Regions from separate parts of the Spirillospora sp. NPDC029432 genome, predicted to be linked through region 2. Evidence: riboswitches for the same ligand, from Rfam matches in the RefSeq annotation. Region 2 holds a riboswitch; each other region holds the start of a gene.

Region 1 (4,521 bases), on a different contig from region 2:
CACCAGCGGCGAGTACAGGTCGTACGCCTCGCCCAGCGCGCCCTCGTCGCCGGCGGCGAGCCGGGCGCGCAGCTCCTGGTCGCGGGCGAGCGCGGCCCCTGGCGCGTCCACCGGCACCACCACCGTCCTGACCGTCCGCCGGTCCGCGCGCCGCACCGGACGGCGCCGCCCCATCTTCCCCCGTTCGCGCCCGTTCGCGTAGGCGTCCCGGAGGACGGGCACGGGGACGGCGCCGCCCGCGGCTGCGTCACCGCCGGTGAGCGGTCCTTTTGTGAGCGGACCCAGAAATCGGGTCAGTCGCCGGAACCGGCCACCGGAAGGTAGATCCGGCCGCCCGAGCCGGTGAACTCGGCCGCCTTGTCGCGCATCCCCGCGTCCAGCGCCGCCTCGTCCGGCAGCCCGCGCTCGGCGGCGTAGCGGCGCACATCCTGCGTGATCTTCATCGCGCAGAAGTGCGGCCCGCACATCGAGCAGAAGTGCGCGGTCTTGGCCGGCGCGGCCGGCAGCGTCTCGTCATGGAACGAGCGCGCCGTGTCCGGGTCCAGCGCCAGGTTGAACTGGTCCTCCCAGCGGAACTCGAACCGCGCGTCCGACAGCGCGTCGTCCCACGCCTGCGCCCCCGGATGCCCCTTGGCCAGGTCGGCGGCATGCGCGGCGATCTTGTACGCGATCATGCCCGCCTTCACGTCCTCGCGGTCCGGCAGCCCCAGATGCTCCTTCGGCGTGACATAGCAGAGCATCGCGGTGCCGTGCCAGCCGATCATCGCGGCGCCGATCGCCGAGGTGATGTGGTCGTACCCCGGCGCGATGTCGGTGGTCAGCGGCCCGAGCGTGTAGAACGGCGCCCCGTCGCACAGCTCCTGCTGCAGGTCCACGTTCTCCTTGATCTTGTGCATCGGGACGTGGCCGGGGCCCTCGTTCATCACCTGGTTGCCGTACTCCGCCGCGATCCGCGTCAGCTCGCCCTGCGTGCGCAACTCCGCGAACTGCGCCTCGTCGTTGGCGTCGGCGATCGACCCCGGCCGCAGCCCGTCGCCGAGCGACCACGTGACGTCGTACGCGGCGAAGATCTCGCACAGCTCCCGGAAGTGCGTGTAGAGGAAGTTCTCCTCGTGGTGGGCCAGGCACCACGCGGCCATGATCGACCCGCCCCGCGACACGATCCCGGTCTTGCGGCGCGCCGTCAGCGGCACGTACCGCAGCAGCACCCCGGCGTGCACGGTCATGTAGTCCACGCCCTGCTCGGCCTGCTCCACCACGGTGTCGCGGAAGATCTCGTACGTCAGCTCCGCCGGGTCCCCGCCGACCTTCTCCACCGCCTGATACAGCGGGACGGTCCCGACCGGGACGGGCGAGTTCCGCAGGATCCACTCCCGCGTCGTGTGGATGTCCCGCCCGGTCGACAGATCCATGATCGTGTCGGCGCCCCACCGGGTCGCCCACGTCATCTTCTCCACCTCGTCCTCGATCGACGAGGCCACCGCGCTGTTCCCGATGTTCGCGTTGACCTTCACCAGGAAGTTGCGCCCGATGACCATCGGCTCGATCTCGGGATGGTTCACGTTCGCCGGCAGCACCGCCCGCCCGGCGGCCAGCTCGGCCCGCACGAACTCCGGCTCCACGCCCTCGCGCAGCGCCGCGAACTCCATCTCCGGAGTGATCTCCCCGCGCCGGGCGTACGCCCGCTGCGTCACCGCCTCCCCGGTGGCCCGGCGCGGACGGCGCTCCGCGAACGCCGCCCGCTCCCGCATCGGATCGGCCGCCCCGCGCCCGCCGCGCCCATCGCGCCCGCCGCGCCCATCGCGCCCGTCGTCCTCCGGCCGCACCGCGCGGCCGTCGTACTCCTCGGTGTCCCCGCGCCCGGCGATCCACGCCCCGCGCAGCGGCGGCAGCCCCCGCCGCACGTCCGCCTCGTAGGCGGGATCGGTGTACGGCCCGGACGTGTCGTACAGCACCACGGCGCCGCCGTCCGTCAGCGTCACCTCCCGCATCGGCACCCGCACATCGGGCGCGGAGCCCTGCAGGTAGGTCTTGCGAGAAACGGTGGGGGTGCGCATGTCAGTCACCCGTTCACTCCCTTCGCCGGCATAACCCGGAGCAGGTTCTGGCGGTCAGCGGCCGTCCAGCCGCTATCTCAGCCCGGTTCGCCGGGCCCCCGCGTCACGTCGTGATCAACATAGCACTCCGTGCCATCGGGCCCCCGTGCACGCGATCGGCTACGCAGAGTTTTTAGGTTTCGCGGACAGTGATCATGATTCGAATGTATGTTCGCCATGTGCGGCTCAGATATAACTACCGGATCTACCCGACATGTGCTCAGCGACGGGCCTTGGCGCGGGCCTTCGGTTGTGCGCGGGTCGTGTTCAATGATGGTCTTGCTCTTCGCAATGCCGCGTACGAGGCCGGTCTGCCCTACATCTCGGACGCGGCTCTGTCCAGGCAGGTCATCACTCAGGCGAAGAAGTCCCCTGCGCGAGCATGGCTGGCGGAGGTGTCGGCGGTCGCCCTCCAGCAGGCGCTTGCCGATCTGAACGCGGCATACCGCAATTTCTTCGAATCCATCACAGGCCATCGCCGGGGACCCAAGGTGGAGCCGCCCAAACCTCGATCGCGAAAGAGCGCCCGACAAGCGATACGCCTCACCCGTGCCGGCTTCCGCCTGCGTTCGAACGGGCGTTTGTACGCAGCGAGGATCGGCGAAATATCTGTCCGCTGGTCCCGGCCGCTGACGTCCGAACCGACCTCGGTGACGATCATCAAGGACTCCGCGGGACGCTATTTTGCGTCATTCGTCGTGGATGTGGAGACGTCTCCGCTGCCTATGCGTACCGACGAGGTGGGGATCGACCTCGGTCTCACGAGCTTCGCCGTTCTCTCCACCGGGCACAAGGTGGCATCGCCCCAATATCTGCGTCGCGCTGAGAAGAGGCTTCAAAGTGCCCAGCGCGTGGTGGCTCGACGTCAAGAAGGTTCGAACAACCGGGCGAAGGCAGAGCGACGACTCGCCCGGCGGCATGCGAAGGTGGCGGATGCACGCCGGGATTTCCTCCACAAGCTCTCCACCGGAATCGTCCGCGACAACCAAGCGGTCTATGTGGAGAACTTGGCGGTGAAGGGTCTCGCCCGGGGACGATTGAGCAAGAGTGTGCACGATGCGGGATGGGCGACGTTCGTGGCGATGCTGGAGTACAAGGCGGAACGGGCGGGCCGATATATGGCCAAGATCGGCCGCTTCGAGCCGACCAGCCAGGTCTGCTCCGCATGCGGGGTGAAGGACGGGCCCAAGCCTCTCAGCGTGCGCAGTTGGACCTGCGTCGCATGCGGGGCCGAGCACGATCGTGACCACAACGCCGCACTGAACATCCTGGCCGCCGGGCGGGCGGACAGGCTAAACGTCTGTGGAGGCCGGATCGCGGTACGCGGTGGTCCTGCCCTTGAAACAGAAACCTCACGAGTGAGGACGTCAACCGGTCAGGTTCCAGCACTGGACGCCGTGTAGAGGAGGTCGCGGAGCCCGGGGAGGGTTCGCGCTCGCCATGCCCCGGAACGGGTGAAAGGGGTACCGGCTCGGGAGACCGGCGTGCCGATCGTGGAGGTGCCGGAGGAGGGGGTGCCTGCGGGGCGGGCGGGGGCTGCGGCAGACTTGGGCGGGTGATGATCAGGGGTCGCGGGGTGGACGCCCTGGCCGCCGCGGGGCTGGCGGCGGTCGCCGTGGGAGCGGCGGCGGAGTGGCCGGGAGTGCGGCCGCTGGATCCGGCCGGGGCGATGATGCTCGTGGCGGCGCACGTGCCGCTGGCGTGGCGGCGGCGCCGGCCGGGGGTCGCGCTGGCGCTGGTGGTGGCGCTGGCGCTGCCGTTCCACCTGCTCCAGTACCAGCATCACGCGGTGGCCCCGGCCGAGGTCTTCGCGCTGTTCACGTTCGCGGTCCTCGGGCGGCGGGTGCTGACGGTCCTGCTCGGCACGGCGGCGCTGCTGGCCGCCTGCGCGGTGATCTTCGCGATGGGGGCGAGCGGGCGGACCGGGCTGGAACAGGTCGGCGTGGTCGAGGCGATCGTCGCGGTGGTCGTCGGCGTGCAGGGCTGGCGGGTCCACAGGGCGCGGGTGGCGGCGATCACCGACCGGGCGGAGCGGGCCGAGCGGACGCGCGAGGAGGAGGCCCGCCGCCGGGTCGCCGAGGAGCGGCTGCGGATCGCGCGGGACCTGCACGACCTGCTCGCGCACAGCATCACGGTCATCGGCGTGCAGGCGGGCGCGGCCGCGCACCTGGTGAAGCGGGACGGGCCGGTGGACCGGGCCGGGCTGGCGGACACGCTGGACGGCATTGCCGCCACCTGCCGCGACGCCCGCACCGAGCTGCGGGCGACGCTCCAGGTGCTGCGGGAGACGGAGCCGGGGCCGCGCGCGGTGCCGCCGGGCGCGGCGGGGATCGCGGAGCTGGTGGAGGCCGCGCGGGCGGCCGGGCTGGACGCGGTGCTCGCCGAACGTGGCGAGGGCCGCGAGTCGCCCGAGGCCGGGATCGTG
Region 2 (4,521 bases):
CAGGGGCGTTGAGCTGGGGGGATTCGGCTGTCGGTCCCGTCGCCGATACTTGAGGCATGCCTGAACTGCCTGAGGTCGAGTCGCTGGCCGGGTTCCTGCGCGAGCACGCGGTCGGGAGCGTGGTCGCGCGGGTCGACGTGCTCGCGATCTCGGCGCTGAAGACGTACGACCCGCCGGTCACGGCGCTGGGCGGGCTGACCGTCACGGGGGTCGAGCGGTACGGGAAGTTCCTCGACGTGGACGTCGACGGGCTGCATCTCGTGATCCATCTGGCGCGGGCCGGATGGCTGCGGTGGCGGGAGGAGATGCCGATGCGGCCGGCGCGGCCGGGCGGCAAGAATCCGCTGGCGCTGCGGGTGCATCTGGACGGCGGCGCCGGGTTCGACCTGACGGAGGCGGGCACCAAGAAGGGCCTCGCGGTCTACGTCGTCCGCGATCCCCAGGAGGTGCCCGGGGTGGCGGGGCTGGGGCCGGATCCGCTGGCGGAGTCGTTCACCGCCGGGACGCTCGCGGAGATCGTCAAGGGGCGGCGGACGCAGATCAAGGGGCTGCTGCGCGACCAGAAGGTGATCGCCGGGATCGGGAACGCCTACTCCGACGAGGTGCTGCACGTCGCGAGGATGTCGCCGTTCAAGATCGCGTCATCGCTGACCGAGGCGGAGATCGGGGAGCTGTACGAGGCGATCCGCGCCACGCTCGCGGACGCGGTGGAGCGGGCCCGCGGCGTCGCGGCGCAGGACCTCAAGGGCGAGAAGAAGTCCGGGCTGCGGGTGCACGGGCGTACGGGCCAGGCGTGCCCGGTGTGCGGGGACACGATCAGGGAGGTGTCGTTCGCCGACTCCTCGCTGCAGTATTGCCCGACCTGCCAGACGGGCGGCAAGCCCCTGGCGGACCGGCGGATGTCGCGGCTGCTTAAGTGATCAGCGGACCTTGGGAACGTCGCCGAAGAGCGGGGCGACCTTGGTCCACCGGTTGAGCTCGCAGCCGTCGTCGCGGGTGAACTTGGCGCTGACCCGCTCGTTCTTCCAGGTGCCCTTGACCGTGGCGATCTCCGGACCGCCGTAGATCTTGGTGCACATCTGGTTCTCCGGAACGGGCTGGAACGGGGCCTGGGCCTTGCCGAGGGCGGTGCAGGCCTGCTCGGCCTTCGGGTGGTCGCCACCCGCGGGATCGCAGGTCAGGGTCCATTTCTTGGCGGGCGCCTGGGCCGAGGCCTTGACCTCGATCGTCAGGCTGTCCTTGCCGGAGGGCTGGACGGAGGTGGTGGCGGAGGGCTTGTCCGCGGAAGGGGTCTGGGCCTGTTCCTCGCCGCAGGCCGCCAATGACAGGATCATGGCTAGGCCGGGCGTCGTGAAAAGGAGCGTCCGATACCGCATGCGTGATTCGACGCGGGCGGGGTCCGCGCGGTTCCATGGAGGTGTGATGATTTTCGGGGACGACGTCCCGGCGGTTGACGCGAAGGACGTTCCGCAGGACGCGTACCTGCTGGATGTGCGGGAGCAGGACGAGTGGGACGCGGGGCACGCGCCCGGGGCGGTGCACATTCCGATGGGGCGGCTCAGCGACCGGGCCGGTGAGGTCCCGCGCGACCAGGAGGTCTTCGTGGTCTGCCGGTCGGGCGTGCGCTCGGCGCAGGTGACGGTGGCGCTCAACCAGGCCGGCTGGCTGGCGAAGAACGTCGACGGGGGCATGAAGCGCTGGGTGGAGAGCGGCCGCCCGATGGAGACCGACACGGGGACCGAACCCTACGTCGCCTGAGGGTTATGATCGGTTTTGACCGATTGACCGCGGGAGCTCGGGCCATGCCGGGCTGAGAGGGCGGCTTGAACGCGGCGCCGCCGACCGCATGAACCTGTCCGGGTAATGCCGGCGTAGGGAGTGTGCGTCCCGTGACGTCCGATGTCCAGTCACGCCCTCGTGAAGAGGTCCCGTTCACGCTTCTCGAACCGGCGCCGAAGGTGCTGGGCTTCTGGGACCAGAGCGCCTTCTGGGCCAACCTCGGGGTCAGCCTCTTCGCCTTCTCCGGCGCGTACACCGTGCTCGCCCCCGACGAGAACGGGACGCCGACGCTCTCGATCATGGCCGGGATCGTGGCCATGGCGGTCGGGACCGCGCTCGGCGGGCTGATGCTCGGCCTGGCGGCGGCGCCCGGCGCGCGGACGGGGCAGCCGGCGATGGTGCTGCTGCGCGGGCTGTTCGGGGCGCGGCTGTCGTACGTGCCGACCGTCCTCAACATCGCGCAGCTGATCGGCTGGGGCACGTTCGAGCTGATCGTGATCGCGGACGCGGCGACCGCGCTGTGGGACGGGATCCCGCGCTGGGCGTACGTGGTCGCCGCCGGGGCGCTGACGACCGCGCTGACGATCTGGCCGCTGGGCTCGGTGCGGATGCTGCGCCGGTACGTGACGGCCGCCGTGATGATCGCGCTGGTCTACTTCTACGTCCAGCTGCTGCGCGAGCCGCTGCCCGACCTGACCGAGGGCTCCTGGGGCGGGTTCTGGATCGGCGCGGACGCGGCGCTCGCGGTGTCGATCTCGTGGGTGCCGGTGGCGGCCGACTACACGCGGCACGCGCGCTCCGCCAAGGGCGCCTTCGGGGCCGCGGCCGTCGGCTACTCGGTGACGCAGATCATCGCGTACGTGCTGGGGCTGCTGGCGCTGGCCCTGGTCGCGGGCGATTCCGGGAAGGTGTTCGACCCGTTCCTGGGCGTGACGCTCGGGGTGCTGTTCTTCGCGGTGTTCGTGCTGCGGGAGGCGGACCAGTCGTTCGCGAACGTCTACTCCACCGCCGTCTCGATCCAGAACCTCGTGCCGCGCGCCGACCGCAGGGTCCTGACGGTCGCGCTCGGCGCCGGGATCACCGGGCTGGCGCTGCTGCTGGACATCGGGGACTACGCCGCGTTCCTGTCGCTGATCGGGTCGGTGTTCGTGCCGATGCTGGGCGTGCTGGCCGCCGACTTCTTCCTCGGCCGGGGCCGCTGGCGGGCCGCGATCGGCAGGGCGGACGTGTCCGGGCTCGGCTGGGACGTCTCCCGCCGGGCCCCCGCCCGCTGGGGCATGATCGCCGCCTGGGCGGTCGGGTTCGTCGCGTACCAGCTGATCTACCCGGGCGCGGTGAGCCGGTGGGCGGCGTTCTGGCGGGACGTGCAGGGCCTGATCGGCTTCACCCCGCAGGGCTGGATGAGCGCCTCGCTGCTGTCGTTCCTGATCGCCGGGCTGGCCGCGGTGGCGATCGGACGGCTCGGCGCCGGCCGCCGTTCGCCGCGTGACGCGGGGTGACACGCCGGTTTCCTGGCGCTGACGTGGTGTTCTTCCGGTAAAGGGACCCCTATCGTGGGAACTTTTCCACGGTGGTTGCCCGGCGGCGGCCCAGGGCTCGGTGGCACGATGACAGGCGTGCGGATGGACGTTCACGACCCGATCGCCCGTGCCGTCATCGAATGCGCCGCGGACGCGATCGTGGCCGTCGACGACGGTCTGCGGGTCACGGTGTGGAACCCGGCGGCCGAGCGGATGTTCGGCTGGCGCGCCGACGAGCTGCTCGGGCGGGTGCTGCCGATCGTTCCGGACGAGCTCAAGGCCGAGCACAACGCCGTCCAGGAGCGGCTGCTGACCCGGCGCACCGGCGAGGGCGGCCAGATCTCGATCGCCACCCGCCGGTTCCACCGCGACGGGCGGCTGATCGACGTGCGGATCGACAACAGCCTGCTCCAGTCGCGCGACGGCGAGCCGCTCGGCTGGGTCGGGGTCTACCACCCGGTCGAGGAGGACGAGGTCGCGCAGCACCACATGGCCGAGCGGGCCCGGCTGGTGCGCCGCCTGAACGACATCGTCGCCGACCTGAACGCCGAGCTCGACCTGGGCGTCGTGCTCGACCGGATCACCGCCGCGCTGATCGAGCTGACCGGCGCGGACGCGGGCGGGTTCGTCCGGATCGAGGGCGACCGGCTGCGGCTGGTGAACGTGTCCGGGCTGCCCGAGCGCATGCTGGGCACCACCGCCGACCTGCGGTCCAGCCTGGTCGGCGAGCTGATGAGATCCGGCAAGACGGTCAAGCTGGCCACCGGCGCGCGCCGGCTCGACGACCTGATCTGGTCCGAGCTGGACGGCCTGCACACGGTCGCGCTCGGGCTCTCGTTCCTGCAGAACAAGCCGTACGGCGCCCTGTACGCCCTGTTCTCCGGCCGCAGGATCGGCCACACCGAGCTGGAGCTGCTGGAGCTGCTGGCCGGGCACGCCGGGGTCGCGGTGGGCAACGCCGTCGCGTACGCCGAGGTCGTCCGGCAGCGGGCGCACGAGCGGGCGGTGATCGACTCCAGCGCGGACGGTATCGCGGTGCTCGACCGCGACGGCCTCGTCCGGCAGTGGAACCCGGCCGCGTCCGCCCTGACGGGGATCCCGCCCGACGAGGCGGTGGGCCGGCCGCTGCCGTTCGAGCTGCCCGCGCTCGGCGAGATGCTCACCATCCCGCTGGAGACGGGCGTCTGGCTGAACGTGCTGGTCGCGGAGATCGAGGAGACCG
Region 3 (4,521 bases), on a different contig from region 2:
GCCGGCGTCCAGGATGACCGGGACGCCCGCCCGCTCGACGATCAGCTCGATGTTGTGCGGGTTGCGGATGCCCAGGCCGGAGCCGATGGGGGAGCCGAGCGGCATGACGGCCGCGCAGCCCGCCTGCTCCAGGCGGCGCGCCAGCACCGGGTCGTCGTTGGTGTACGGGAGGACGGTGAAGCCGTCGTCCACCAGCTGCTCGGCCGCCTCGACCAGCTCGATCGGGTCCGGGAGCAGGGTGTGCTCGTCGGCGATGACCTCCAGCTTCACCCAGTCCGTGCCGAGCGCCTCGCGGGCCAGCTTGGCGGTGAGCACCGCCTCGCCCGCGGTGAAGCAGCCGGCGGTGTTGGGCAGCACCCGGATGCCGCACTCGCGCAGCACGTCCAGCACCGAGCCGCGCGCCGACGGGTCGACCCGCCGCATCGCGACCGTGGTGAGCGCGGTGCCGGACGCGGTCAGGGCCGCGCGCAGCACGCTCATGCTGGGCGCCCCGCCGGTCCCCATGATCAGCCGGGAGCCGACCTCCTCGCCCGCGATGACCAGCGGGCCGTCCGCCGCGCCGTCCGCGCTGCCCGCGCCGCCCGTGCCGTGCGCGGTGCCGGGGGCGCCGTCGGTGCCGTTCATGTTCAACCTCCCTGCACGGCGGTCAGCACCTCGAGCCGATCCGCCTCCTTCAGCGTCGTCGCCTCCCACTGCGAGCGCCGGACGACCTCGTCGTTCAGCGCGGCCGCGAGCCCGGCCTCGGCCGGGCCGGACCGGCCGGTGTAGCCGCTGACCGCGGCCGCCACGCTGGTCCCGGCGGGCACCTCGCGCGCCTCGCCGTTGATGATGATCTTCATGCCGTCTCCGTCAGCCGGTCGGGGGTGAAGGGGCGGCCGACCTCCGGCACGGTGCCGTCCAGCAGCACCTCGGCCAGGATGTCGCCGCTCACGGGGGTGAGCAGGATGCCGTTGCGGAAGTGGCCCGTCCCGAGGACGAGGCCGGGCAGCGCGGTGGGGCCCATCACCGGGGCGTTGTCGGGCGAGCCGGGCCGCAGCCCCGCCGACACCTCGGCGAACTCCAGCTCGGTGAGGCCGGGCAGCAGCTCGCGGGCGTCGCGCAGCAGCTCCCACAGCCCGCCGGCGGTGACGCGGGTGTCGAAGCCCATCTCCTCCTGGGTGGCGCCGAGGACGATCTCGCCGTCGGCGCGCGGCACGAGGTAGACCGACGAGCCCTTCACCAGCCCCCGGGTGGCGCGCCGCAGGAACGGCACGCGGGTGCGGAGCCGGATCACCTGGCCCTTGACGGGACGCACCGGTGGAACGGTCCCGGGCGGCAGCCCCTCCAGGTCGCCCGACCAGGGGCCGGCGGCCAGCAGCACCTTGTCCGCGCGCACCTCGGACCCGTCGTCGAGCCGCACGCCCGCCGCGGCGTCGTTCTCCACGATCAGCGCGGCGGCCTTGCGCCGGACGAGCCGCACGCCGTGCTTCTCGGCGGCGGCCAGCAGCGCCGGCGCCAGCCGCCGGGGGTCGATCGAGCCGTCCTCGGGGGCGAGCAGGCCGCCGCGGACGCCGGGCGCCAGCATCGGCTCCAGCCTGCGGCACTCGCGCCCGTTCAGGGCCTCGGTGGGGATGCCGAGCGACTCCTGGAAGCGCCGCAGGTCGTCGAGGTGCCTCAGGTCGTCGGAGTCGAACGCGACCTCGATGATGCCGTCGGTGCGGTAGCCGGTGCCGAGCCCCGTGAGCTCCTCCAGCTCGGCGACGAACGCGCCGTAGCGGTCGCGCGAGGCGAGCCCGAGGCGCAGCAGCGGCTCCTCGCCGTAGGTCAGCTCGCTGACGGGGGTCAGCATGCCCGCCGCGACGGCGGAGGCCCCGCTCGCGGGGGCCGGGTCGACCAGGGTGACGGCGGCGCCGCGGGCGGCCGTGCGCCACGCGGTGGCCAGCCCGACGACGCCCGCGCCGATGATGGCGATGTCCAATCCACGCTCCCTTCGCCGGCATGATCCGGATCAGGTTCCAGCGGTCGGCGGCCCGGTCAGCCGCCCTCTCAGCCCGGTCGGACCGGGCTCCCGCGCTCGTTCCCCCCCACCATACGTCCGCCCGCGACCGGGATGATATTGGTCACCCGTCTGGACAGCTGTCTGGCAGCCGTCCGGGCCCGCCGACTAGGGTGGACGGCCATGGAGAGCGTGATCGTTGTGGGCGGCGGGCTGGGCGGCGTGCGCGCCGTCGAGGCCCTGCGCGGCAAGGGGTACGAGGGCGAGCTGACCCTGCTGTCGGCCGAGCGGCACCGGCCGTACGACCGGCCGCCGCTGTCGAAGGCCGTGCTCGCGGGGGAGAGCGACGACACGACGGTCGACGCCGACTGGGACGCCCTGCGCGCGCGGCTGCTGCTCGGCGAGCGCGCCACCGGCCTGCGGCTCGCGCCGGGCGGCGGCGGCACGGTCGCCACCACGGCCGGCGACCTGGACTTCGACGGGCTCGTCATCGCCACCGGCGCCACCCCGGTCACGCTGCCCGGCGACGGCCCGCAGCACGTCGTCCGGACCATCGACGACGCCCGCGCGCTGCGCGCCCGGCTCACCGCGGGCGCCCGGGTGGTGATCGTCGGAGCCGGCTGGATCGGCGCCGAGGTCGCCACCGCGGCCGCGAAGAAGGGCTGCGCGGTGACGGTCGTCGAGGCCGCCGACGCCCCGCTGGCCAACGCGATCGGCGCCGAGGTCGGCGCGCTGACCGCCCCCTGGTACGCCGAGGCGGGCGTCGAGCTGCGCACCGGCGTCAAGGTCGCGGAGATCGAGCCCGGCGGCCTGCTGCTGGCCGGCGGCGAGCGGATCGACGCCGACGAGGTCGTGGTGGGCGTCGGCGTCCGGCCCGACCTCGGGTGGCTGGACGGCTCCGGCGTCCTGGTCGACCGCGGGGTCGTGACCGACGCCTCGTTCCGCGTCTCCACCGGCGGCGAGGACGGCCCGTACCGGCGGGACGTGGTCGCGGTCGGCGACTGCGCCGCCTGGTGGTCCGCCCGGTTCGGGCGCCGGCTGCTCGTCGAGCACTGGGACACCGCGCTGAACGCCCCCGCCGTGGCCGCCGGGACGCTCCTCGGCGAGGACGCGGCGTACGACGCCGTCCCGTACTTCTGGTCCGAGCAGTTCGGGCGGATGGTGCAGTACGTCGGGCACCATCCGGTCGCCGAGCGCATGGTGCGCCGTGGCGACCCGGCGGGCGCCAAATGGGCCGTCTGCTGGCTCACCGGCGACCGCCTGGAGGCGATCCTCACCGTCGGGACGCCGCGCGACATGGTCCAGGCCAAGCGGCTCATCGCGAACCGCACCCCCGTCGACGCCGCGGCTCTGGCCGACCCGTCGGTGCCGGTACGGGACGCCGCCCGGCCGTGAGGGTTTGAGTGTCGTGGGGGCGTGGTAGCAAGGGGGCGTGACGCAACTGCACGCAACCGTAGAAAGCGCTCTCGACCCCCACACCGACGCCCTCGCCGGGGAGTGGCTCTCCCTCCAGGAGGCGACCGCGCGGCTCGGTATCAAGCCCGGCCGGATCAAGCAGCTCCTCAGCGAGCGCAAGCTGCTGTCGGTCCGCCGCGAGGGGAAGCCGATGGTGCCCGCCGCCTTCATCCAGGACGGGCAGGTCATCAAGGGCCTCTCCGGCACGCTCACGCTGCTGTCGGACGCGGGTTTCGACGATGTCGAGACCCTTCGGTGGCTGTTCACGGCCGACGACACGCTGCCGGGGACGCCCGTCCAGGCGCTCAGCGAGAACCGCGGGACGGAGGTCCGGCGGCGCGCCCAGGCACTGGCGTTCTGACCGGTTCTCGGCGGTGGCCCGGGGGTCTGGGGGGCCGCCGCCAGGGGACGCGCTGATACCGGCGGACCCTCTGGAAAGCCCGGCCGAACACACGTGACAGGATTGCGGGACCGCCCGCGGCGGCGATCCGCCGCGCGCGGTCCCGCGATCGGCACGCCAGGAAGGAACCCGCCCCCACCGTGTCCAGGCACCTGCTCTCCGACCGGGCCGTGGCCCTGCGCGCCCGGCTCGACCGGGCCCGTCTCTACCTCTGCACGGACGCGCGCGAGCGGCAGGGCGACCTTCCCGAGTTCCTCGACGCCGCCCTCGCCGGCGGCGTCGACATCGTCCAGCTCCGCCAGAAGGGCCTCGAAGCCCGGCAGGAGATGGAGTACCTGCGGGTGTTCCGCGCCGCCTGCGAACGGCACGGCGCCCTCCTGGCCGTCAACGACCGCGCCGACATCGCGCACGCCGTCCAGGCCGACGTCCTGCACCTCGGCCAGGACGACCTGCCGGTCCCCGCGGCCCGCGCGATCGTCGGCGAGGACATCCTGATCGGCCGCTCGACGCCCGCCGGCGAGCTGGCCGCGGCCGCCGCGGGCGAGCCCGGCACCGACTACTTCTGCGCCGGCCCGGTCTGGCCGACCCCGACCAAGCCCGGCCGCGCGGCGCCCGGCGTCGAGCTGCTGCGGTACGCGGCCGCCCAGCGCCAGGGCCGTCCCTGGTTCGCGATCGGCGGCATCGACGAGGG

Evidence for each region. A riboswitch is a leader RNA that binds a small molecule or an ion and turns the genes downstream of it on or off. The one in region 2 is predicted to bind thiamine pyrophosphate.
Region 1: linked by a shared signal. The riboswitch ahead of thiC (phosphomethylpyrimidine synthase ThiC) and the one ahead of AB0881_RS19725 (cytosine permease) in region 2 are both predicted to bind thiamine pyrophosphate.
Region 3: linked by a shared signal. The riboswitch ahead of thiO (glycine oxidase ThiO) and the one ahead of AB0881_RS19725 (cytosine permease) in region 2 are both predicted to bind thiamine pyrophosphate.

The regions. Positions count from the first base shown of each region.
Region 1 is NZ_JBEZWH010000124.1:657-5,177, forward strand. Features, by position in the region: gene AB0881_RS40880 (sigma-70 family RNA polymerase sigma factor) at 1-222, opposite strand, end outside; gene thiC (phosphomethylpyrimidine synthase ThiC) at 294-2,057, opposite strand; TPP riboswitch at 2,058-2,169, opposite strand; gene AB0881_RS40890 (RNA-guided endonuclease TnpB family protein) at 2,276-3,499, shown strand; gene AB0881_RS40895 (histidine kinase) at 3,655-4,521, shown strand, end outside.
Region 2 is NZ_JBEZWH010000023.1:8,157-12,677, reverse strand. Features, by position in the region: gene AB0881_RS19740 (DNA-formamidopyrimidine glycosylase family protein) at 57-920, shown strand; gene AB0881_RS19735 (SSI family serine proteinase inhibitor) at 921-1,334, opposite strand; gene AB0881_RS19730 (rhodanese-like domain-containing protein) at 1,426-1,758, shown strand; TPP riboswitch at 1,778-1,896, shown strand; gene AB0881_RS19725 (cytosine permease) at 1,890-3,278, shown strand; gene AB0881_RS19720 (PAS domain-containing protein) at 3,402-4,521, shown strand, end outside.
Region 3 is NZ_JBEZWH010000114.1:9,022-13,542, forward strand. Features, by position in the region: gene AB0881_RS40330 (thiazole synthase) at 1-624, opposite strand, end outside; gene thiS (sulfur carrier protein ThiS) at 627-839, opposite strand; gene thiO (glycine oxidase ThiO) at 836-1,957, opposite strand; TPP riboswitch at 1,948-2,061, opposite strand; gene AB0881_RS40345 (FAD-dependent oxidoreductase) at 2,159-3,370, shown strand; gene AB0881_RS40350 (Rv2175c family DNA-binding protein) at 3,408-3,791, shown strand; gene thiE (thiamine phosphate synthase) at 3,971-4,521, shown strand, end outside.